4 regions of the Sodalis praecaptivus genome follow, and region 2 is predicted to be linked to each of the others. Evidence: predicted binding sites of a transcription regulator. Region 2 holds the regulator's gene; each other region holds the start of a gene.
What was found. The regulator PurR, encoded in region 2, represses purine synthesis genes. The targets are predictions, from matches to a motif close to CANGCAAACGTTTGCNTG.
Positions count from the first base shown of each region.

Region 1 (5,629 bases), 1.1 Mb from region 2:
TTATTGCGGACAAAGCGCGGCCACAACTCCGCTCCGGGGATCAGTTCACGCAAATTGGACATCATCTGACACCCGTTGCAGACCCCGAGCGCCAAGGTCTGCGGCCGGTGAAAGAACGCCTCGAACGCATCGCGCACCCGCGAATTGAACAAAATCGACTTCGCCCAACCTTCACCCGCACCCAAAACATCGCCATAGGAGAAACCGCCGCAGGCCACCAGCGTATGGAAATCGTCCAACGTCCGCGCACCGGCGAGCAGATCGCTCATATGCACATCGACAGCTTCAAAGCCCGCACGGTGGAAGGCGGCCGCCATCTCCACATGAGAATTCACGCCCTGCTCCCGCAGTACCGCAACTTTCGGCCGCGCGCCCCTGGCGATAAACGGTGCGGCGATATCATCGGCAGGATCGAAACTCAACGCTACCGTCAGGCCCGGATCGTTATCGTCCTGACGGGCCGCATGTTCCTGATCGGCGCTTTCGGGATTGTCGCGCAGCCGCTGCATCTGCCAGCTGGTTTCCGCCCACCAGGTTCTCAGGGTGGTGCGGCTCTCGCTGTAAAGCGGGCGCTCCCCGGCGCGCAGGATAAAGCGGTCGCCGGGCTGGGCCGTGCCCAGATAGTGCAGACACGCCTCCAGCCCCTCCTGGCGGAACAGGGCCGTTACCGCGTCGCGGTCGGCCGCGTCAATCTGGATAACCGCCCCCAATTCCTCATTAAACAGGGCGGCCAGCGTATCTTCCCCCAGTGTGCCGATATCGGCATCAATGCCGCAGTGGCCGGCAAACGCCATCTCCGCCAAGGTAACCAGTAAACCGCCGTCGGCGCGATCGTGGTAGGCCAACAGCGTTCCTTGCGCCACCAGCTGTTGCATAACGCGGAAGAAGCCGGCCAGTTGCCCGGCATCGCGCACGTCGGCGGTTTCGTCCCCGAGCTGGCGGTAAACCTGCGCCAGTGCGGTAGCGCCCAGCGCCTGATGCCCGGCGCCCAAATCAATAAGCAGCAGCGCATTATCGCGCGCCGGCTGTAATTGCGGCGTCACGGTCGCACGCACATCTTCCACCCGGGCGAACGCGGTGATAACCAGCGACAGCGGCGCGGTCATTTCCCGCTGCTCCGCTCCCTGCTGCCAGCGCGTTTTCATCGACATGGAATCCTTGCCCACCGGGATAGTCAGCCCCAGCGCCGGGCAAAGCTCCTCACCCACGGCTTTCACCGCCTGATACAGGCCGGCGTCTTCGCCGGGATGACCCGCGGCCGCCATCCAGTTGGCTGAAAGTTTCACCCGCTTGATCTCGCCGATGTGCGTCGCGGCCAGGTTGGTGAGCGCTTCGCCCACCGCCAGGCGGGCGGAAGCGGCAAAATTCAATAGCGCCACCGGCGCTCGCTCGCCAAGGGACATCGCCTCGCCGTAATAGCTGTCCAGGCTGGCGGTGGTAACGGCGCAGTCCGCCACCGGCACCTGCCAGGGTCCAACCATCTGATCGCGCGCCACCATGCCGGTTACGCTGCGATCGCCAATGGTGATAAGGAAGGTTTTTTCCGCCACCGCCGGTAGATGCAGCACGCGGTTAACCGCCTCGGCAAGGGTGATGCCGTCGCGGTTCAGCGCATGGCCCGCGGCCTGTAGGCTGACGGCGTCACGCAGCATTTTCGGCGTTTTGCCGAGCAGCACATCCAGCGGCAAATCAATCGGCCGGTCGCCGAAATGGTCGTCGTCCAGGCTGAGATGCAACGCTTGCGTTGCTTCGCCGATCACCGCATAGGGCGCGCGCTCGCGGCGGCAGATAGCGTCAAATTCCGCCAGCCGCTCCGGCGCGACCGCCATGACATAACGCTCTTGGGATTCGTTGCACCAGACTTCGAGCGGGCTCATGCCCGGTTCGTCATTGGGAATTGCGCGCAATTGGAAACGGCCGCCGCGCCCGCCGTCGCTGACCAGCTCCGGCATCGCGTTGGACAAGCCGCCGGCGCCCACGTCATGAATAAAGAGAATCGGATTCTCCTCGCCCCGCTGCCAGCAACGGTCGATAACTTCCTGGCAGCGGCGTTCCATTTCCGGATTGTCGCGCTGCACCGAGGCGAAATCCAGGTCGGCGTCTGACTGCCCGGAGGCCATCGAAGACGCCGCGCCGCCGCCGAGGCCGATATTCATCGCCGGTCCGCCCAGAACAATCAGCTTGGCGCCCACGCTGATTTCCCCTTTTTGCACGTGGGATGCGCGGATATTGCCGATGCCGCCGGCCAGCATCACCGGCTTGTGGTAACCCCGCAGCTCCACGCCGTTGTGGCTATCGACGCGCTCCTCATAGGTGCGGAAATAGCCGGTCAGCGCTGGGCGGCCGAATTCGTTGTTGAACGCGGCGCCTCCGAGCGGCCCGTCGGTCATGATATCCAGCGCGCTGACGATGCGCTCCGGGCGGCCGAAGTCTTCTTCCCACGGCTGCTCAAAGCCCGGGATGCGTAAATTGGAGACCGAAAAACCGACCAGACCGGCTTTCGGCTTGGCGCCTCGGCCGGTAGCGCCTTCATCGCGGATTTCGCCGCCGGAGCCGGTCGCCGCGCCGGGCCAGGGCGAGATGGCGGTCGGGTGGTTATGGGTTTCGACCTTCATCAAAATGTGCGCCGCTTCCTGATGGTAGTCATAGCGCCCCGCCTGCGCATCGGGAAAGAAACGCCCCACCGCCGATCCTTCCATCACCGCGGCGTTGTCTTTATAGGCGGACAACACAAACTCGGGCGTCTGCTCGTAGGTGTTTTTGATCATTTTGAACAGCGACTTGGTCTGCGGCTGGCCGTCGATAACCCAGTCGGCGTTGAAAATCTTGTGCCGGCAATGCTCTGAGTTGGCCTGCGCGAACATGTACAGCTCGACATCGCTGGGGTTACGCCCCAAACGGGTGAAGGCCGCGAAGAGATAATCGATTTCGTCCTGCGCCAGCGCCAGACCCAGCGCCAAATTGGCCGCCTCCAGCGCGCCGCGCCCTTCGCCCATCACGTCCACCAGCGTCACCGGCGCCGGCGCGTGCTGAGCAAATAACGCCTGCGCCTCCTCCAGACGGGTAAACACCGTTTCCATCATCCGATCGTGCAACAGGGCGGCGAGCTGGCGCCACTGGGGCTCACTCAGCCGCGGCGCCTGAATATAGTAGGCCAGACCACGCTCCAGACGCGTGACCTGGGGCAAGGCGCAGTTGTGGGCAATATCTGTCGCCTTCGACGACCAGGGAGACCGCGTGCCGGGTCGCGGCGTCACCAGCAATAGCCGCCCCTGCGGCTGATGTTCGGCGAGAGAAGGCCCGTATTGCAATAGTCGCTGCAGCCGATTTAACGCATCCTCGTCGAGCGCCGCGCTGACATCGGCGAAATGGATGTATTCGGCATAGATATCGTCGACCGGCAGACGGGCGTCCTGACAGCGGACCAGCAGCTTATTAATGCGAAATGCGGACAGAGCGGGGGAACCGCGCAATATTTCCATAGTAACAGATCTCTCGTTTTGAACCGCCGGCCGCGGGTGTGTGGCTCGACCATTCATGGGGCGCAACAACAGGGGAAAACGCGCGTCATTATAGAGAATCCCGGCTGCGGACGAAACCGTTTGCGCAGTTATTCTTTCATCCTTATTGACCCCCTGAGCACCTGAGCGCATGCATCAATCTTGTTGCACGTTGGCGCTTTGTTGCGCAAAATGCCCTCCTGTTCGGAGAAAAAACCATAATAATACTGCCGTTAACGACAGCGAGGCCTGCCTCCGGCATGAGATAACGCTTTGAAGCGCTTCAAATTAAATTACTTTATTATCGGCCTTATCGCCATTTTGCTCACCTGGGCACTCTGGACTACCGTCCCCTGGCGAAACGCCCATCAGGATAGCCTGGCGGCCATTAAAGCGCGCGGCGAACTTCGTATCAGCACTCTGGACGCGCCGCTGAGCTATTATCGCGTCAATAATCAACCGGCGGGTTTCGATTACGATCTGGCGCAACGCTTCGCCGATTACCTCGGCGTCAAACTGAAGGTGCGCGTTCGCAGCAATCTGAATCAGCTATTTGACGACTTGGATAATGACAACGCCGATCTTCTGGCCGCTAGCTTGATTTACAACACTGAGCGGCTGAACAGATTCACCGTTGGTCCGTCCTACTATTCGGTATCGCAGCAATTGGTGTACCGCCTGGGCCAGCCGCGGCCGAAAAATTTGGGGGATCTCCGGGGGCGACTGGCGGTCGCTTCGGGGTCGGCGCAAATTTCCCAGCTCCGGCAGTTGCAAAAGAAGCAATATCCGCAGTTATCCTGGGAAGTTTCATCGGATTTAAGCAGCCGGTCGCTGCTGGAAAAAGTGGCGGAGGGTAAGCTGGATTATACGCTGGCCGACTCCGCCACCGTCGGGCTGCTGCAGCGAGTGCATCCGCAGCTGGCGGTGGCGTTTGATATTACCGAGGAAGAACCGGTTACCTGGTATCTTCGGCGCAGCGATAGCGAGGGGCTATCGGCCGCGCTGCTGGACTTCTTCAGCCAGTTAAACGACAACGGCATCATGGCGCGGCTGGAGGAAAAGTATCTCGGCCACGTTGGCGGGTTCGATTATGTGGATACCAAAACCTTCCTTAACGCAATTGATGCGATTTTGCCCGCGCTGCAACCGCTGTTTCAACGCTATGCCCGCGATATCGATTGGAAGTTGCTGGCGGCCATTTCCTATCAAGAATCCCATTGGGATCCGCTAGCCACGTCGGCCACCGGGGTACGCGGGCTGATGATGCTTACCCGCCCCACCGCCGACAGTCTGGGAATAGGCGATCGAACCAACGCCGAGCAAAGCGTGCGCGGCGGCGCGCTTTATTTGTCGCGCATGATGCAGCGGGTGCCGGATTCCATCCCGGAAGATGAAAAGATTTGGTTTGCCCTGGCGGCCTATAATATGGGCTATGCCCATATGCTGGATGCGCGCGCCCTGACGGCGAAGCAGCAGGGCAACCCCGACAGTTGGGTCGACGTGAAGCTGCGGCTGCCGATGCTCAGCCAGCCGCGCTATTACAAACAAACGCTGTACGGTTACGCCCGCGGCCAGCAGGCGTATAACTACGTGGAAAATATCCGCCGCTATGAAATCAGTCTGGTGGGGTATTTGCAGGAAAAAGAGAAAAAGGCGGCGCAATTGGCGGCCTGGAACGCCGATCCCGCCAATGCCTACCCGGTGGTCACGCCGGAGGATCTACAGACGCTAACGCCGGCCGGCACGGGTGCCCACCCTTAACACGGCGCTTTCCGTTGTGTCCGGTGTGCGCCCGCGGTGGTGTCAGGCGCGTTCGTCGGGCAGCGGCAAGCCCCAGGCGGGGTGTTCTGTGCTGCGCCCGCGGTGGTGTCAGGAGGGGTCGTCGGGCAGCGGCGGTTGCAGCCCCAGGCGGTGTGCCCTGTGCTGCGCCCGACGATGGCGAAAGAAAGCGCTGAGCTGAGCTGAACACGCCTGCGCCAGCACGCCGCCGGTGAGTATAATTCGGTGGTTCATCCCCGGATGGCCGAGCACATCCAGCAGCGATCCCGCCGCGCCGGTTTTTTCGTCAGGCGCGCCAAAAATCAAACGGCCGATGCGGGCGTGGATCATCGCCCCCGCGCACATCACGC
Region 1 is NZ_CP006569.1:1,243,470-1,249,098, reverse strand. It holds gene purL (phosphoribosylformylglycinamidine synthase) at 1-3,482, opposite strand, end outside; gene mltF (membrane-bound lytic murein transglycosylase MltF) at 3,774-5,261, shown strand; gene tadA (tRNA adenosine(34) deaminase TadA) at 5,370-5,629, opposite strand, start outside.
Region 1: the regulator PurR is predicted to act here: its motif matches at 3,592-3,609, upstream of purL (phosphoribosylformylglycinamidine synthase).

Region 2 (5,629 bases):
ATAGTCGTGGTCATTGTCTCGCTTCCTTAAGCCAGTGGCTGGCTTTTATTTATCATGCATCGGGTCTGACGTAATTCACTATTCTAACGATTCCGGGGGGAACATTTAAATGCTTTTTTCACGTTAGCCCCGCAGGCGGGCTTCAGCCGCCCCGGCCGTGATACAACGGGCACGAACGCCGGGTCTGCCCTTGCGGCGGCGCAGATTTGCGACTAGGGCGTTTAACGGGCTGTAAAACCGTTGCTTTTTACGGCTGCCCGCGCGCAAAAATGCCGCATCGCGCATGTTATTCACGTTTATTCACAATCTGTAGGAAAATACGGATGCATTAGAACCGCAAATAGCTTAAATTCAGCTGAGCCGTCATTTTCCCCCGACCTTGGGCCACAGAGGATAGCGTTTATCATGCGTTTATGCTTTACGCTTTTTGTGCTGCTGTTTACCCAGCTCTTTCTCAATCTCGCGCACGCCGCGCCGAATGCGGGAGTCAATGCCGATCAACGTAAATCGCAGGCCAGCGCGGCGAAAACCGATGACCGACGCAAGCGCAAGCCCGTTAAGCTGCAAAAAAAGACCCGCAGCACCGAGAGCGAGCATTTGGGTAATCCCAAGTTAAAATCCGCCGTGGTGAAACCCCGCAAGGCCGTCGCCACCAAAACGCCCCCCGCCGACACAGCGCCAACCGCCGGCAAAACCACCGCCGCAAAAACGCACGCCGCCGGGCAGCGGGCGAAAACGAAAAGCGTCACCAGCGATAAAACCGCCGCCGTGAAGGTGGGTAAAAGCCCCATTACGTCTTCCCGCCGCCAACGTGAAAATACGCGTCTGGCGCATAACCAGGCCGCCGGCAAAGGGCTGAAGAAAGCCTATGGACGCCATCGCGGCGGCGCGCAAGCCCGGACGACGGCCATGGCGGCAGACGCGCAGCCATTGCGCATGAGCGAAAGCCACAAGGTTCGCTACCAGCACGCCAAATTAACGGCGATGGCCAAACTGATGTCGCAGGTGGGCAAGCCCTATCGTTGGGGCGGTAAATCGCCGACCACCGGATTCGATTGCAGCGGGTTGATTTACTACGCCTATAAAGACTTAATCCGCGTGCCGCTGCCCCGTACCGCGAACGAAATGTACCACCTGCGGGATGCAGCGCCGGTGAAAAAGAGCGAGTTGGAAAGCGGCGATCTGGTCTTTTTCCGCATCCGCAACCGCGGCACGGCGGATCATGTCGGGGTTTATCTGGGCAATGGCCGTTTCATTCAGTCACCCCGCACCGGGCGTGACATCCGTATCAGCTACCTGAGCGAAGATTATTGGCAGGATCATTATGTCGGCGCCCGCCGCGTGATGACGCCCACCACCATTCGCTGACGGCCACGCGCGACAGCCTCTCCCCCTTGCCGTCGCAGCGTAGGTCCTAAGGGCCTTTTGACGTCCGCGCCAGTTCACCGTGCCGATCCGCGCGCCGTTCCTGGGCCGCAATTCGATCCAGCTCCCTAGAAGTGGTTTAAAGATGACAAAAAAAAGGGCCTGGAGCCCTTTTTACCGTCTGGGTGAAGTTTGGCGCGGCGCCAAACGCGATCAATTCAATACGGCGGTAAAGCTGAAGATAATAATGACCAACAGCGAAAAGACGGTAGTCGTTAACGACCAAGCAAAATCGCGGCTCATGATATTTCCTTTTAACGCTTCTGCGTCAGGTGGCTAAGTTAGTCGGTATTCGTTCTCTATCTTGCCATAACCGTGGCCAAAAAGCATGTCCCGCCGGCGGCTCAACGCATATAACGCTTTCACTTTCTCGACAAATCGAGGAAAATTGCCTTTTGTTGGCAGGCAAACGATTCACATAGCATTATCCCCTGCTGCCGAGGGATCCAGGAGTAGTTTAGAGATGGCAACCATAAAAGATGTAGCCAAACACGCGGGGGTATCAACGACTACGGTTTCCCATGTGATTAATAAAACCCGCTTCGTGGCGCCGGAGACCAAACGCGCCGTATGGGACGCCATCAAACAGCTCAGCTATTCCCCCAGCGCGGTGGCGCGCAGCCTGAAGGTCAACCGCACCAAATCCATCGGTCTGTTGGCCAGCACCAGCGAAGCCCCCTATTTCGCCGAGATAATTGAATCCATAGAGCATCACTGTTTTGCCAAAGGCTACACCCTTATCCTGTGCAATTCCCACAACGAAACATCGAAACAGCAGGCCTATTTGCAAATGCTGGCGCAAAAGCGGGTCGATGGGCTGTTGGTGATGTGCGCCGAATACCCCGAAGCCCTGTTGCGGCTATTGGAAGAATATCGCCATATTCCCATGGTGGTGATGGATTGGGGTGAGGTGCGCGGCGATTTTACCGATACTATCGTCGATAATGCCTTTGCCGGCGGTTATATGGCCACCCGCTATTTACTCGATCGCGGCCACCGGGATATTGGCGCCATTCCCGGCCAGCTGGCGCGCAATACCGGCGGCGGGCGCCACCGCGGTTATCTTCATGCGTTAAAAGAGGCCGATATTCTGCCCAACCAGGCCTGGATTGTTCAAGGTGATTTCGAGCCGGCTTCCGGTTATCGCGCCATGCAACATATTCTGGCCCAGTCCCACCGTCCCAGCGCGATATTTTGCGGCGGCGACGAGATGGCGATGGGCGCATTGTGCGCCATCCACGAGCATGGGCTGCGCGTACCGCAAGACATTTCACTGATAGGCTACGATAATGTCAGCCACTCGCGGTATTTCACCCCCGCGCTTACCACGGTGGATCAGCCCAAGGCCGTATTAGGGGAATCCGCGCTGACCATGCTGCTTGATAGGATCATCAGCAAGCGGGAAGCCGCGCAGACGATCGAGGTTCATCCCACCCTGGTGGAGCGCTGTTCGGTGGCCGATGGCCCCTACCGTAACCGCTAATCCAGTGCCGTCGATGGCTGAGGCCCCGTGTTTGCGGCGGCATTGGCCATTATGCACGGCGTTTTACGCGCTACCTGGCCGCGTCAATTTCCCCGCGACGCGGAAATGAATAATAACTCTTTAGGCGCACTAACTCTTTGAGGAGTGTAACTGTTTCCCAAAGTTATCATTAACTTAGGCTATTATTCCTATTGCTGTTTTTGGAGTTGTCTAAAGCCGGATGCAGGCTTATACTCAATTACGTTAACAATTATAACGAGTTGTTTATTCATTTTGCTTTAGGGACCTGATGTTTACTCATGCATGCTTTTTTCGTGCAAAGCAGCCGGTTTAACAACCATTCTGAGTTTCTATTCCTCTGTTAATTTGTCGTATCAGACACCACGGCTTACCGTGGATTCTTATAAAAGCTCGCAGGCAGCGCCTGGCTCTTCCTGACGAGGTATTTTTAGAAGAAAGGTGATGGAGAAGCTATGAGTTCCTCGTGTGTTGAAGACCTGAGCTTTCAGGATAACGCTTGGTATCGCATCGTCCATGAATTACTCGCTGAAGCCGACATTGAAATCAATGGATCCCGTCCATTCGATATTCGCGTCAACAACCCGGATTTTTTTAAGCGCGTACTACAGGACGGTTCACTGGGTTTAGGTGAAAGTTACATGGATGGCTGGTGGGATTGCGAACGGCTGGATATGTTTTTTCAGCGTGCGTTGCGCAGCGGACTGGAAAATAAGCTCCCCCATCATTTAAAAGATACCCTACGCGTCGCCGCGGCGCGCCTGACTAATCTCCAATCGCGCAAAAGGGCCTGGATCGTCGGTAAAGAACATTACGATTTAGGCAATGACCTCTTTTCGCTGATGCTCGATCCGTATATGCAATATTCCTGCGGTTATTGGCCTCATGCCGCCAGCCTTGAGCAGGCCCAGCAAAATAAACTGGAGATGATTTGCCAGAAACTGCAATTGCAGCCGGGGATGTCGCTATTGGATGTCGGTTGCGGCTGGGGCGGTCTGGCGAATTATGCGGCACAACATTATGGCGTTAAAGTCCACGGCGTCACTATCTCGGCCGAGCAGCAAAAGCTGGCGCAAACGCGCTGCGCAGGGCAAGATGTCACGATTTTGTTGCAGGATTATCGCGATTTAAATTTGCAATTCGATCGCATTGTCTCGGTAGGGATGTTCGAGCACGTGGGGCCGAAAAACTACCCAACCTATTTCGATGTGGTGGCCCGTAATCTGAAACCCGACGGTCTGTTTTTGCTGCACACCATCGGCGCGAACCGGACCGATATGAATGTGGATCCGTGGATTAACAGATATATCTTCCCGAACGGCTGCCTGCCGTCCGTACGGCATATTGCCGATGCCAGCGAGCCCCATTTCGTCATGGAAGACTGGCATAATTTCGGCGCGGATTATGATCGCACGCTCATGGCCTGGCATGAACGCTTCATCGCCGCCTGGCCGACGTTGCAGGGCAATTATTCCGAACGTTTTTACCGCATGTTTGTTTACTACTTACAGGCCTGCGCCGGCGCGTTCCGCGCCCGCAATATCCAGCTATGGCAGGTTCTGTTCAGCCCTCGGGGCGTCGAAGGCGGTCTGCGCGTCGCGCGGTAAACAACGTTGCGCCGTCATGGCTGCCGGCGCATATGACGGCGCTGTCAGACCGCGCCGCCGCCCATCTGGGTCAGGCGCGCTCGCGCGCCGCCAAAACCCGCTCTACGGTGTCGACAATCGCCTGCGTCTGCGGGTCAATTTCGATATTGACGCTATCGCCGAGTCGTTTCTTACCGAGCGTGGTGCGCAGCAACGTTTCAGGAATTAAATGTACGCAAAAACGGTTGCCCGCGACTTCGCCTACCGTCAGGCTAATACCGTCAACGCCGATATAACCCTTATGCAGGATGTATTTCATCAGCGCCCTGTCCGGCAAGGAAAACCAAATTTGCCGATTGTTCTCCGAGGTCACGATTTTGGTCAACTCGGCGGTGCAGATAATATGCCCTGACATCAGATGACCGCCAATCTCCGCCTGCAGGGTCGCAGCCCGTTCCAGGTTGATCTCATCGCCGACCTTAAGCGTGCCTAAGTTGGTCAGCCGGAGCGTTTCTTTCATCAGATCGAAGCTGACCACGTCGCCCGCGATGCCGGTCACCGTCAGGCAACAGCCGTTATGGGCCACCGACGCGCCGATGGTCAAACCCGGCAACAGCGCCGCCGGCAGGCGGACGTGATGGGTACGAAAATGGTCTTTTTCCTCAATCGCGGTAATGGGCGCGGTGGCCTGAACAATCCCCGTAAACATGCGTTTTCCTCATCTGGCTACACCGAATAACTCGGCGCTCAGTTTGCCCCATAATATGACGAATTCCAAATACTGACAGGATACCATAGAGGCTATGCCCCTTATATCGCGTCATTTTCCTGCTATCTTCGTCGACAAAATGCATTACACTATGCCGCTAAAAGGATCCAGCCATGTCAACGCGTGCGGGTTCCATTAATAAATTCGGTTCGTCACTCGCAACAAAGGTGTCCGCGTGCAAAATTATGTTAAGGAAGCGCGTATCTTACTGGCTTTGGCCATCCCGGTAATTTTCGCCCAAGTATCGCAAACGGCGATGGGGGTCGTGGATACCATTATGTCCGGCTCGGTAAGCGCCACCGATATGGCCGCGGTAGCGGTGGGCACCTCCATTTGGCTGCCGGTCAT
Region 2 is NZ_CP006569.1:2,339,102-2,344,730, forward strand. It holds gene SANT_RS10355 (Grx4 family monothiol glutaredoxin) at 1-14, opposite strand, end outside; gene SANT_RS10360 (C40 family peptidase) at 406-1,368, shown strand; gene SANT_RS24095 (YnhF family membrane protein) at 1,579-1,668, opposite strand; gene purR (HTH-type transcriptional repressor PurR) at 1,889-2,908, shown strand; gene cfa (cyclopropane fatty acyl phospholipid synthase) at 3,382-4,533, shown strand; gene SANT_RS10375 (riboflavin synthase) at 4,604-5,221, opposite strand; gene SANT_RS10380 (MATE family efflux transporter) at 5,457-5,629, shown strand, end outside.

Region 3 (5,629 bases), 1.5 Mb from region 2:
CCTCCATCTCATACTCTTTCCAACCGATGAGAGACTCATCGATCAGCAGTTCGGTAGTGGGGGACAAATCCAGACCGCGCTCGCAAATCTCTTCAAACTCTTCGCGATTATAGGCAATGCCGCCGCCGGTGCCGCCCATGGTGAACGAGGGGCGGATAATGCAGGGGAAGCCGACATCCGCCGCCACCGCCAGCGCCTCGTCCATGGTATGGGCAATGCCGGAGCGCGCGGTTTCCAGGCCGATTTTTTTCATCGCCTTGTCGAAACGCTGGCGGTCTTCCGCCTTGTCGATCGCGTCAGCGGTGGCGCCGATCATCTCCACGCCGAACGCTTTCAGCACCCCTTCACGCTCGAGCTCCAGGGCGCAGTTGAGCGCCGTCTGGCCGCCCATGGTTGGCAACAGCGCATCCGGCCGCTCTTTTTCGATTATTTTGCGCACCACTTCCCAGTGAATAGGCTCGATATAGGTCGCATCGGCCATGTCGGGGTCGGTCATAATGGTGGCGGGGTTGGAGTTCACCAGCACCACGCGATAGCCCTCTTCGCGCAGGGCCTTGCACGCTTGCGCGCCGGAATAATCGAACTCGCACGCCTGGCCGATAACGATGGGGCCGGCGCCCAGGATCAGGATACTTTTTATATCGGTACGTTTTGGCATCTCAGGCTCCTGATACGTTAGGCTGTGAGCGATAAGCGTTGATGAGCTCGATAAAATGGTCGAACAGCGGTGCGGCGTCGTGCGGGCCGGGGCTGGCCTCGGGATGCCCCTGGAAACTGAACGCCGGTTTGTCGGTGCGGTGCAGGCCCTGAAGCGTGCCGTCAAACAGTGAGGTATGGGTGACCCGGAGCGTGGCGGGCAGCGTTTTTTCATCCACCGCGAAGCCGTGGTTCTGGGCGGTGATCATCACCCGATCGGCCGCCAAATCTTTTACCGGATGGTTGCCGCCGTGGTGACCGAATTTCATCTTTACCGTCTTGGCGCCGCTGGCCAGCGCCAGCAATTGATGGCCCAGGCAAATGCCGAACAGCGGAATATCGGTGGTGAGGAAGGTTTGGATGGCGGCGATCGCATAATCGCAGGGCGCCGGATCTCCCGGGCCGTTGGCCAGGAAAATGCCATCAGGGTTCATGGCCAGCACCGTTTCAGCCGGCGTCTGTGCCGGCACCACCGTCAAGCGGCAGCCCCGATCCACCAGCATGCGCATGATATTGCGCTTGATCCCGTAGTCATAAGCCACCACATGATAAGGCAGGTCGGTCGCCGGCGCGGGTAATCCCCCGTCCAGAGTCCAACTGCCCTGAGTCCAGCTGTATTGTTCGGTGGTACTCACCTCTTTCGCCAGGTCCATGCCGTTCAGGCCGGGGAATTCGCGGGCTTTGCGCAGCGCCAGTTGCGCATCCGGATTATCGCCGGCGATGATGCAGCCGTTTTGCGCCCCTTTTTCCCGCAGCAGACGCGTCAGCTTACGGGTATCGATATCGGCGATGCCGACAATATTCTGCTGCTTCAGATAATCCGAGAGCGACAGCGTATCGCGAAAGTTGCTGGCGATGAGGGGCAGGTCGCGGATCACCAGCGCCTGCGCCTGCACGCGGGGGGATTCGTTGTCTGCTTCATTGGTGCCGGCATTGCCGATATGGGGATAAGTGAGAGTAACGATTTGGCGAGAATAGGAAGGATCAGTGAGGATTTCTTGATAACCAGTGATTGACGTATTGAAAACCACTTCCCCCACCGCCGTGCCCTCTGCCCCAATGGCCCGACCGTGGAATTGGGTTCCGTCTTCCAGAACCAACAGCGCTGACTTTATCAAAACACCCTCCAAGGAATATTCAGTCATTATATTTGCATATTAATTCATTCAAACGGCATGAATCAATGCAAAAATCACCTGTAAGGTAGAATTTTGGCAAATTGGGCGCATTTTAAAGATGACCCTGTAGTTTGTCTACCCTAAAGGGATATTTTTTATCTGCTTTCGTCCGCTTTAGCGTAATGCGGGCATGAACAGCGTAAAAAAGAGGATAAAACAGCCCAGGAAAACGGTTGCCCGCTATTTTGATGGCGCCAGAGCGGCAAGCGGTGCTCTTCGGCGCCTTTTGGCGGCGGAAACCGCAGATGGCGCCGTATAATCCCCCGCTTAATGTTAAAAAAAGGGGGTTTTACGAGGGAATCAACTTAAATAGGCAAAAACCAGACCACTTAAGCAACACATCCATAATTATTTAATATAAACAATCAGTTAATAAGGTCATATGAAGAAAATAATTCAGAAGAAACCCTATAATTTGTCAAGACCAAGCACATTGACCATATCAAAAAGGCCCTTTTTCTGGCCCGAAAGCCAAACGGCGGCACGCACCGCTCCGCTGGCGAAAGTCATTCTGCTTGACGCTTTATGGGCGATCTCCAGGCGCTCGCCGACCTCGGCAAACATGGCGGTATGCTCACCCACGATGTCACCGGCCCGCACCGTGGCAAAGCCGATACTTTTCGCTTTGCGCTCGCCGGTATGGCCTTCACGGCTGTACACCGCGCAATCGGCAAGATCGCGCCCGAGGGCGCCGGCAATCGCTTCCCCCATGGCTAGCGCCGTGCCTGACGGGGCATCCACTTTGTGGCGATGATGCGCCTCGATAATTTCAATATCGGCCTCCTCCCCCATCACCTGCGCCGCTTTTTCCAGCAACTTAAGCATCAGATTGACCCCGACGCTGAAGTTGGCGGCGAAAACAATGCCCGTCTCTTGCGCCGCCGCGTGAATAGCCTCTTTCTGCGCATCGCTAAACCCCGTGGTGCCGATGACAATGCCTTTGCGATGCTGACGGCAAAACTCCAGGTACGCCAGGCTAGCGTCGGGTCGGGTAAAATCAATGAGGACATCAAAATCCTCTATTACCGCCGTGAGGTCGTCGCTTATCGTAACGCCGAGGGCGCCGATACCGGCCAGCTCACCGGCGTCCATCCCGCACAATCCCGAACCGTCGCGGCTTAACGCCGCGCCCAGCGCCGCCTGTTCCGACTGCGCCACCGCCTGGATTAGCTGGCGCCCCATCCGGCCACCCGCGCCGGCGACCGCGATGCGGATTGGTGTGTTGCTCATGGATCCTCTCACTTTTTTATCTTGTCGGTTATTCTCAGGTTAACCGTGCCGGCGCGCCGCCGCCAGCAGAAATCCGTGGTGATGATAAATTTGCGCTCGGCCGCGCAAAGGATGAGCTAGGCCGCTAGCCGACGACATTTTTTTTGCGCCACGCTGCGCAATTTGAATGTTTATTCATAGCCAATGCGCTTTTACGCTTTCCCCATCGCGTAAAGCCGCTACACTTAGCGCTTATCGGCAAGCCAAAGATGAGGTCAGGATGGAGACGCTTTTTAGCGGTCAAGTGCGTCCGGTGGGCGATTATCGCGCCGAGCTGGGGGAATCCCCGGTCTGGTGCAGCCAGAGTCGGTCCCTGTTGTGGGTCGATATTTTACAACGCCGGTTACTGCGCTATTGGCCGGAGCGGGATGCCATCGAGCAGCGCAGCCTCGCGCCGCTGTTCAGCGCCGCACTGCTGACCGAGCGTCGCGAACTGTTTTTACTGGTGAGCGACCAGGGTATCCTGCTTTATCACTGGGAGGATTGCCAGGCGCCGCCGGCGTTGCTCTGCCCCTACCCGCGGGACGCGGCCGGCACCCGCCCCAACGAGGCCGCCATCGCCCCTGATGGTTCCCTGTGGTTCAGCACCATGGACGTTAACGAAGCGGCGCCCCTCGGTGGCTGGTATCGGTTTGCCCCGGGCGATTCCCGGCCGGTCAAAATGGCCGGCGCCATGACCATTCCCAACACGCTCGCCTGGCATGAAGATCGCGTCTGGTTTGCCGACAGCGCCGAGCAGGTGTTTTTCTCAGCCAGCGGCCTGGGAATTCTGCCGCAGGAGATGCGCAGCCACGCCGCCGACGATATGACGCCCGACGGGTCGGCGCTCAGTCATGAGGGGGATTTGATTAACGCGCGCTTCGGCCACGGCTGTCTTAGCCGCTACCGTATCCGCCACGGTACGCTTACGCTCGCCGAGCATGTGCCGCTGCCGGTCACGCAGCCCAGCTGCTGCGCCTTTGGCGGCCCCGGAGGCACGACGCTGTTTATCACCTCGGCGCGTAAGCAGCTGGCGGCCCCCGGCGAGCTGGACGGCGCACTGCTGCAGGTCGCCACCGGCACCCGCGGGGCGCCAACCTACCGATTCCGGTTCGATTGACCCGCGGCTTGGGAGGGTTCGCCGTTACGAAAGCGTTGGGCAAGACGGCGAGGATGGCATTACTCCACCATCTTCACGTCGACCCGCAGCTCTTTCGGCACTTCAAAGACGATATTTTCCTCGCGGCCGATGAGCTCTTCAGCGTCTTCGGCGCCCAGCGAGCGCAGACGTTCGATCACCTGCTGCACCAGGATATCGGGCGCCGAGGCGCCGGCGGTAACGCCGATTGCCTGCGTGCCCTGCAGCCAGCTTTCCTGGATGTCGCCGGCGCTGTCAATCAGATAGGCCGGCTTGCCAACCCGCTGGGCCAGTTCCGCCAGCCGGTTGGAGTTGGAGGAGTTTTTCGAGCCGACCACCAGCACCACATCGGCATCGGCGGCCAGATTGCGCACCGCTTCCTGGCGGTTGGTGGTCGCGTAGCAAATATCGTCTTTGCGCGGCCCGATAATCGCGGGGAACCGCGCGCGCAGCGCGTCAATCACGTCAGAGGTATCATCCACCGATAGCGTGGTCTGGGTCATAAAGCACAGATTATCAACGTTTTTGACGTTAAGCCGCCAGACATCCTCCGGCGATTCGACCAGATACATCCCGCCGTCGGGGTTGTTGTATTGCCCCATGGTGCCTTCCACTTCGGGATGACCGGTATGGCCAATCAGAATGGCCTCGGTTCCCTTACGGCTGGCGCGGGCGACTTCCATATGCACTTTGGTCACCAGCGGGCAGGTAGCATCAAACACGGTCAAATCGCGGCTGCGCGCCTCTGCCCGCACCGCCTGGGAGACGCCGTGGGCGGAGAAAATCAGGATGGAGCCATCAGGCACTTCAGCGATTTGCTCGATGAAAATCGCGCCCCGCTGGCGCAGCGTGTCGACCACATAGCGGTTATGCACCACTTCATGGCGAACATAGATGGGCGCGCCATAGATTTCCAGCGCGCGCTCAACGATACTGATTGCCCGGTCAACGCCGGCGCAAAATCCGCGCGGATTAGCCAGCAGTATGCGCATCGGTCGCCTCCAGTTGCGGGTCTATTGCCAGTACTTCAATATCGAACCAGACCACTTTACCGGCGAGCGGATGATTAAAATCGACGGTGATAGAGTCGTCCGCCACGTCGCTTATCAGCCCCGGCATTTCGCTGCCGTTGATACCGGTAAACAGCATAATGGTACCCACGTCCGGCACGCCGGTCTCAATAAAATTGCGGCGCGAATAAAACTGAATGAGATCGGGATTGGACGGACCGAACGCCGACTCCGGCGCCAGGGAGAAGCTTTTCCGGTCCCCCGTCCGCAGGCCGAGCAGCGCCTGCTCCAACTCGGCGGACAGGCTGCCGTCCCCGAGCCGAAAAAGCGCCGGTTTGTTCTCGCGCCGGGTCGAATCG
Region 3 is NZ_CP006569.1:3,888,110-3,893,738, forward strand. It holds gene carB (carbamoyl-phosphate synthase large subunit) at 1-658, opposite strand, end outside; gene carA (glutamine-hydrolyzing carbamoyl-phosphate synthase small subunit) at 660-1,814, opposite strand; gene dapB (4-hydroxy-tetrahydrodipicolinate reductase) at 2,283-3,104, opposite strand; gene SANT_RS17320 (SMP-30/gluconolactonase/LRE family protein) at 3,364-4,242, shown strand; gene ispH (4-hydroxy-3-methylbut-2-enyl diphosphate reductase) at 4,302-5,252, opposite strand; gene fkpB (FKBP-type peptidyl-prolyl cis-trans isomerase) at 5,233-5,629, opposite strand, start outside.
Region 3: the regulator PurR is predicted to act here: its motif matches at 2,037-2,054, upstream of carA (glutamine-hydrolyzing carbamoyl-phosphate synthase small subunit).

Region 4 (5,629 bases), 1.1 Mb from region 2:
CGAAGGGTGACGGCACCAGCGCACCCGACGGCGGCGCGGCGGCCCCCCCTGCCGCGGCCGCCCGTCCGCCTGTTGCGGCGCCGGAGGCCGGGGAGCCACGCCAATGAGAACGCGCAAACACGCCAATTTATTGCTGGTGGATGATGATACCAGCCTGCTGAAGCTGCTGGGCATGAGGCTGACCAGCGAGGGGTTCACGGTCACGACCGCGGAAAACGGCCCAGAGGCGCTGCGGCAGCTGCTGCGCAATAAAATCGACTTGGTCATCAGCGATTTGCGCATGGACGAAATGGACGGTATCGCGCTGTTCAAGGCCATACAGCAGCAGCAGCCCGGCCTGCCGGTGATCATACTCACCGCCCACGGCTCGATCCCGGAAGCGGTGTCGGCGACCCAGGAAGGGGTGTTCAGTTTTCTGACCAAACCGGTGGATCGCGACGCGCTTTATCGCGCCATCGACGAAGCGCTGGCGTTGACCCAACCCGCCAGCGATGAACGCTGGCGGGAGGCCATCGTTACCCGCAGCCCGCTCATGCTGCGCCTGCTGGAGCAAGCGAAGATGGTCGCCCAGTCGGACGTCAGCATCCTGCTAAGCGGGCAGAGCGGCACCGGCAAAGAGATTTTGGCAAAAGCGATCCACGCCGCCAGCCCGCGCGCCCATGCCCCGTTCGTGGCAATAAACTGCGGTGCCTTACCGGAGCCGCTGCTGGAGTCCGAACTGTTCGGCCATGCCCGCGGCGCTTTCACCGGCGCGGTCAGTCAGCGTGAAGGGTTATTCCAGGCCGCCGACGGGGGGACGCTATTTCTTGATGAAATCGGCGATATGCCGCTGTCGTTGCAGGTCAAATTGCTGCGGGTACTGCAAGAGCGCAAGGTACGCCCGCTCGGCAGCGATCGCGATCGCGCTATCGATGTGCGCATTTTGTCCGCTACCCATCGCGATTTGCCGAAGGCGATGGCGGCGGGGGAGTTCCGCGAGGATCTCTATTATCGATTGAATGTCGTCAGCCTGAAACTGCCGCCCTTGCACGAACGGGCCGAGGATATCCCCCTGCTGGCGCAGCATTTATTACGTATGGCGGCGCAGCGCCATAAACCCTTCGTGCGCAGTTTTTCCGCCGATGCCATGAGACGACTGGTGGCCGCCGGCTGGCCCGGTAATGTACGCCAACTGGTGAACGTGATAGAACAGTGTGTGGCGTTAACCTCCACGCCGGTCATCGGTGATGCGCTGGTAGCGCAGGCGCTGGCGGATGATACCACGGTGATGCCGACCTTCGCCGAGGCGCGCCATCAATTCGAGTTGCGCTATTTACGCAAGCTATTGCAGATAACCCGCGGAAATGTGACGCAGGCCGCACGGATGGCTGGTCGCAACCGTACAGAATTTTATAAACTCTTGTCCCGCCACACGCTGGACCCGAATGATTTTAAACATTGATCGGCCCTCGTTTCCGATGATCGACGGCGAGCGCCGGTAATCGACCAAGTAGGTGAAGTAATGAAAAAAATTGATGCGATAATCAAACCCTTTAAATTGGATGACGTGCGCGAAGCGCTGGCCGAAGTCGGCATTACCGGGATGACGGTAACCGAGGTGAAAGGATTTGGCCGGCAAAAAGGGCATACTGAATTGTACCGCGGCGCGGAGTACATGGTGGATTTCCTGCCCAAGGTGAAAATTGAACTGGTGGTGCCGGATGATATCGTCGACAGCTGCGTCGACACTATTATGCATACCGCACAGACCGGCAAGATCGGCGACGGCAAAATTTTTGTCTTCGACGTCGCCCGCGTCGTGCGCATCCGTACCGGCGAGCAAGACGAAGAAGCCATCTGAGGCACGCTGCCGGCGGCCGAAGCCATTGGAACACCGACGCCGTTGCGCCGGCGCCCGAGGAGCGGCACAGGATGCCTCTCGGCAATATCGCCACGCGTAGGCGGTAAGCGTAGGCGTGGGCGCCGTGAGCGCGCAACGCACCGGATGTCTGCGGGGGGCGCGCATGAATTTTTCCGCCTTCGCGATGAAAATATTTCGCGATGTGGCCCGGGGGGCGGCTACAGGCTGGATGCGGCCGTTTAAAGGAAATCGTTTGCGTAAAAAGCGGCGCTGGACCCTTTCGGAAATGTGGCAAAAAAGATTACACTGACGGCCGGTCATTCCCCCTAATTTAATCGCCGTAGTAGGTTAGCTGAGAGTCAGGAGAAACAGATGTTAAAGCGTGATATGAACATTGCAGATTATGATGCCGCACTGTGGCAGGCAATGGAGCAGGAAGTGGTGCGCCAGGAAGAGCACATTGAACTGATTGCATCTGAAAACTACACCAGCCCGCGCGTTATGCAGGCCCAGGGCTCACAGTTGACCAATAAGTACGCGGAAGGCTATCCCGGCAAGCGCTACTACGGCGGATGTGAATATGTCGACGTGGTGGAGCAGTTGGCCATCGATCGCGCCAAAGCGCTGTTTGGCGCCGATTATGCCAATGTTCAGCCGCATTCGGGATCGCAAGCCAACTTCGCCGTTTATACCACCTTGCTGCAGCCGGGCGATACCGTGCTGGGGATGAATCTGGCGCACGGCGGTCATTTGACCCACGGCTCCCCGGTCAATTTCTCCGGCAAATTGTACAATATCGTGCCTTACGGTATCGATGAGAGCGGCCATATCGATTATGAGCAGCTGGCCGAACTGGCGAAAACCCATCAGCCGAAAATGATTATCGGTGGTTTCTCCGCTTATTCCGGCGTGGTGGACTGGGCCAAAATGCGGCAAATCGCCGACAGTATCGGCGCTTATCTGTTCGTGGATATGGCCCACGTGGCGGGTCTTATCGCCGCCGGCGTGTATCCGAACCCGGTGCCCCACGCGCACGTGGTGACCACCACGACCCACAAGACGCTGGCCGGCCCCCGCGGCGGTTTGATCCTGGCCAAAGGCGGCAGCGAAGAGCTGTACAAAAAGCTGAACTCTGCCGTGTTCCCCGGCGCGCAGGGCGGTCCGTTGATGCACGTGATCGCCGCCAAGGCGGTGGCGCTGAAAGAGGCGATGGAGCCCGCGTTCAAAACCTACCAGCAGCAGGTGGCCAAAAATGCCAAGGCCATGGTGGAAGTTTTCTTGTCGCGCGGGTTCAAAGTCGTCTCCGGCGCTACCGATAATCACCTGTTCTTGCTGGATTTAGTAGATAAAAACCTGACCGGAAAAGAGGCGGATGCGGCGCTGGGCCGTGCCAATATCACCGTCAACAAGAACAGCGTGCCGAACGATCCAAAAAGCCCGTTCGTTACCTCCGGGGTGCGTATCGGCACGCCGGCGGTCACCCGCCGCGGTTTTACCGAGGCCGATGTGCGTGAATTGGCCGGCTGGATGTGCGACGTGCTGGAAAATATCAACGATGACGCGGTGATTGAACGGACTAAAAATAAAGTGCTGGATATCTGTGCTCGTCATCCCGTTTACGCCTGACGGTAGCGGACGGTACTAACGAAACAAGGGGACTGCTCGGCGCTTGCTGGCGCACCCCCGTCACAAACGGCTAACCGGCCCCCCGCGGGGCCGGTTTTTTTGGAGGTCCTGGCAGCGCCGAGGCGCGCTTGGGCTACCCTCGCCGCCGATTGTCGGCCCGGCGTTTTTCGGGCCACGCGCCGCCCGTCGGCCAGCGCGGGCCGAGGTTGTCTCAGGACGCGCAGGCGATACGGCACCGGCTCGGCAGTATCGCAGTCGGGATTCAGGATTCGAGCAGATCGCGGATCCGCTGGCGCTGCGCCTGCGGCAGCGGTATGCGCACCTGCAGCAGCGGCGGCGAGTATAAGGGCAATTGCATCTGGAACGGGGTAATCACCAGCACGGTATTTTTCGGCGCGCCGCGCGCCTGAAATTCGGTGACCGATTGAAATTTGATATTCAGCGGCAACAGCGTCAGTTCCCGAATTTGCAGCTCCAGTTTGCGTTCCTGCTCTCCCTCTGATTGGCTTAAAATCACCACCTGTTTTTCCTGCAAATCCGTCTCTTGCATCAACCAGGCGCCGAAGATGACCGCAATCAGACCCATCTCCTCTCGGCTGAAACGAATACGATACTCCGCTTCCAGCGGTATCATCGCCGCGCGGGTAGCGCGCAGCAGACTGGGATATTTTTCCTCTACTTCGCTTTGCAGGCTGCTATCGATGCCCATGTGGAAATGGCAGCGTTCCAACGCGGCGCTCAAATGGAAAAACAGCTGTTCCGCCAGCGGGCCCTCGTGGGGAAACGTTCTACCGGAAAGCTGCGCGAAACGGCTGATAAGTCGCGCGACCGCCTGGCTCAGCCGCCGATCGTCGGCTGAGTTCGGATCGGCGGGCTCAGGATGCTTCAGCAAACTGATCAGCAGCGTGAGCCCGAACACTTCGCTGTCCGGCAGCGACCAGTCGCGAAACGCTGCCTGCACCGCCGGGTACGCTTGTTTCTGGCTAAGCCATTGCCGCTGATGCTGATTGAACGCCGGCGTCTGCTGGCGGTGGCACTGTAACAGTAGATAACGCAGCCAGAGCGTGAGGAACTGGCGGTTACTTTCGGCACGTTGCACGGGCAATAGGGGTAAAAGGCGCTCAAGCGCGTCCGTCAGGCGCGACGGTGGAAATTGCAGCGCGGGCGGCAGGCTATGCCACTGCTGGGTCAGCGCCGCGGTGAAATCGCGTTCGACGCGATCGGGGCACAACCGCAGCGCCCGACGTAGACCCTCGAACAGACACAACCGATGATTGAGTATGTTGCCCTCAATACGGTATTCCTCCTCCCGGCGGCGCAGGGCGAGCCGATACAGCGTGCCGATTTCGGCGTCGAGTTGCGCGAGATCGCGTTGTGTGGTCTCGGGATCCGTCCCGCATTGATGCGCCAGCTGCGTCAGCGAGCAAGGCGCCGTCGCCGAATACAGCAGCAGCAACAGATGGCTGCGCCTGCCGGAAGCGGACAGCGCGGGCGCCTGTGAAGTGGGCGGACTCATGGGTCGTATAACCTTTTGGTTATCGTAATAGCCTTAATCATAGTCAACCGCCCCCGCTCGTTTACCGGCGTGGCGTTTTTTGTTTTACAGCTTTAAGCCGCGTCACATTTTTCCGCTTGGCCGCGTTAGAATTTCTTTTTTTGGAGTCACTTTTTCCATTCCAGCCTCGCCGCCTCTTTCTCGGCTCGGCCCGTGCGGCCGTGACGCTTGCCGGTCTGGTGAAACCAGGGATGGATCCTCGTCTAAGTTATGTTATTTTATAACATTATCAGGTTGAGGGCATCGAGCGCCCGCCGGGAGAAGGTGTGACAAAAACTAACGATCGCGCGCTGCGGCCGGGGGAATTTCGTTCGTTTCGCGTTTGGCTGAATTTATGGCCGCTAGGGGTTTTTTTAGGGGCGCTGGCGGCGGCGGGGCACGTGATCTGGCTACGCTGGCCGCAGATACTGTTGCAAATGGTCCAGTGGCAAAAGCAACTGCACCAGCACATGGTCGTGCTGTTGCAGGAGGTACAAGGCAATCCACACCATTATGGCGCCACGCTGCTGCTGTTCAGTTTCGTCTATGGCATCCTGCACGCGGTCGGACCGGGCCACGGCAAAGTCGTGATTACTACCTATCTCGCCACCCACCGTTCCCGGCTGCGG
Region 4 is NZ_CP006569.1:1,252,988-1,258,616, forward strand. It holds gene SANT_RS22865 (hypothetical protein) at 1-107, shown strand, start outside; gene glrR (two-component system response regulator GlrR) at 104-1,441, shown strand; gene glnB (nitrogen regulatory protein P-II) at 1,502-1,840, shown strand; gene glyA (serine hydroxymethyltransferase) at 2,213-3,466, shown strand; gene csiE (stationary phase inducible protein CsiE) at 3,729-4,982, opposite strand; gene SANT_RS05610 (nickel/cobalt transporter) at 5,288-5,629, shown strand, end outside.
Region 4: the regulator PurR is predicted to act here: its motif matches at 2,083-2,100, upstream of glyA (serine hydroxymethyltransferase).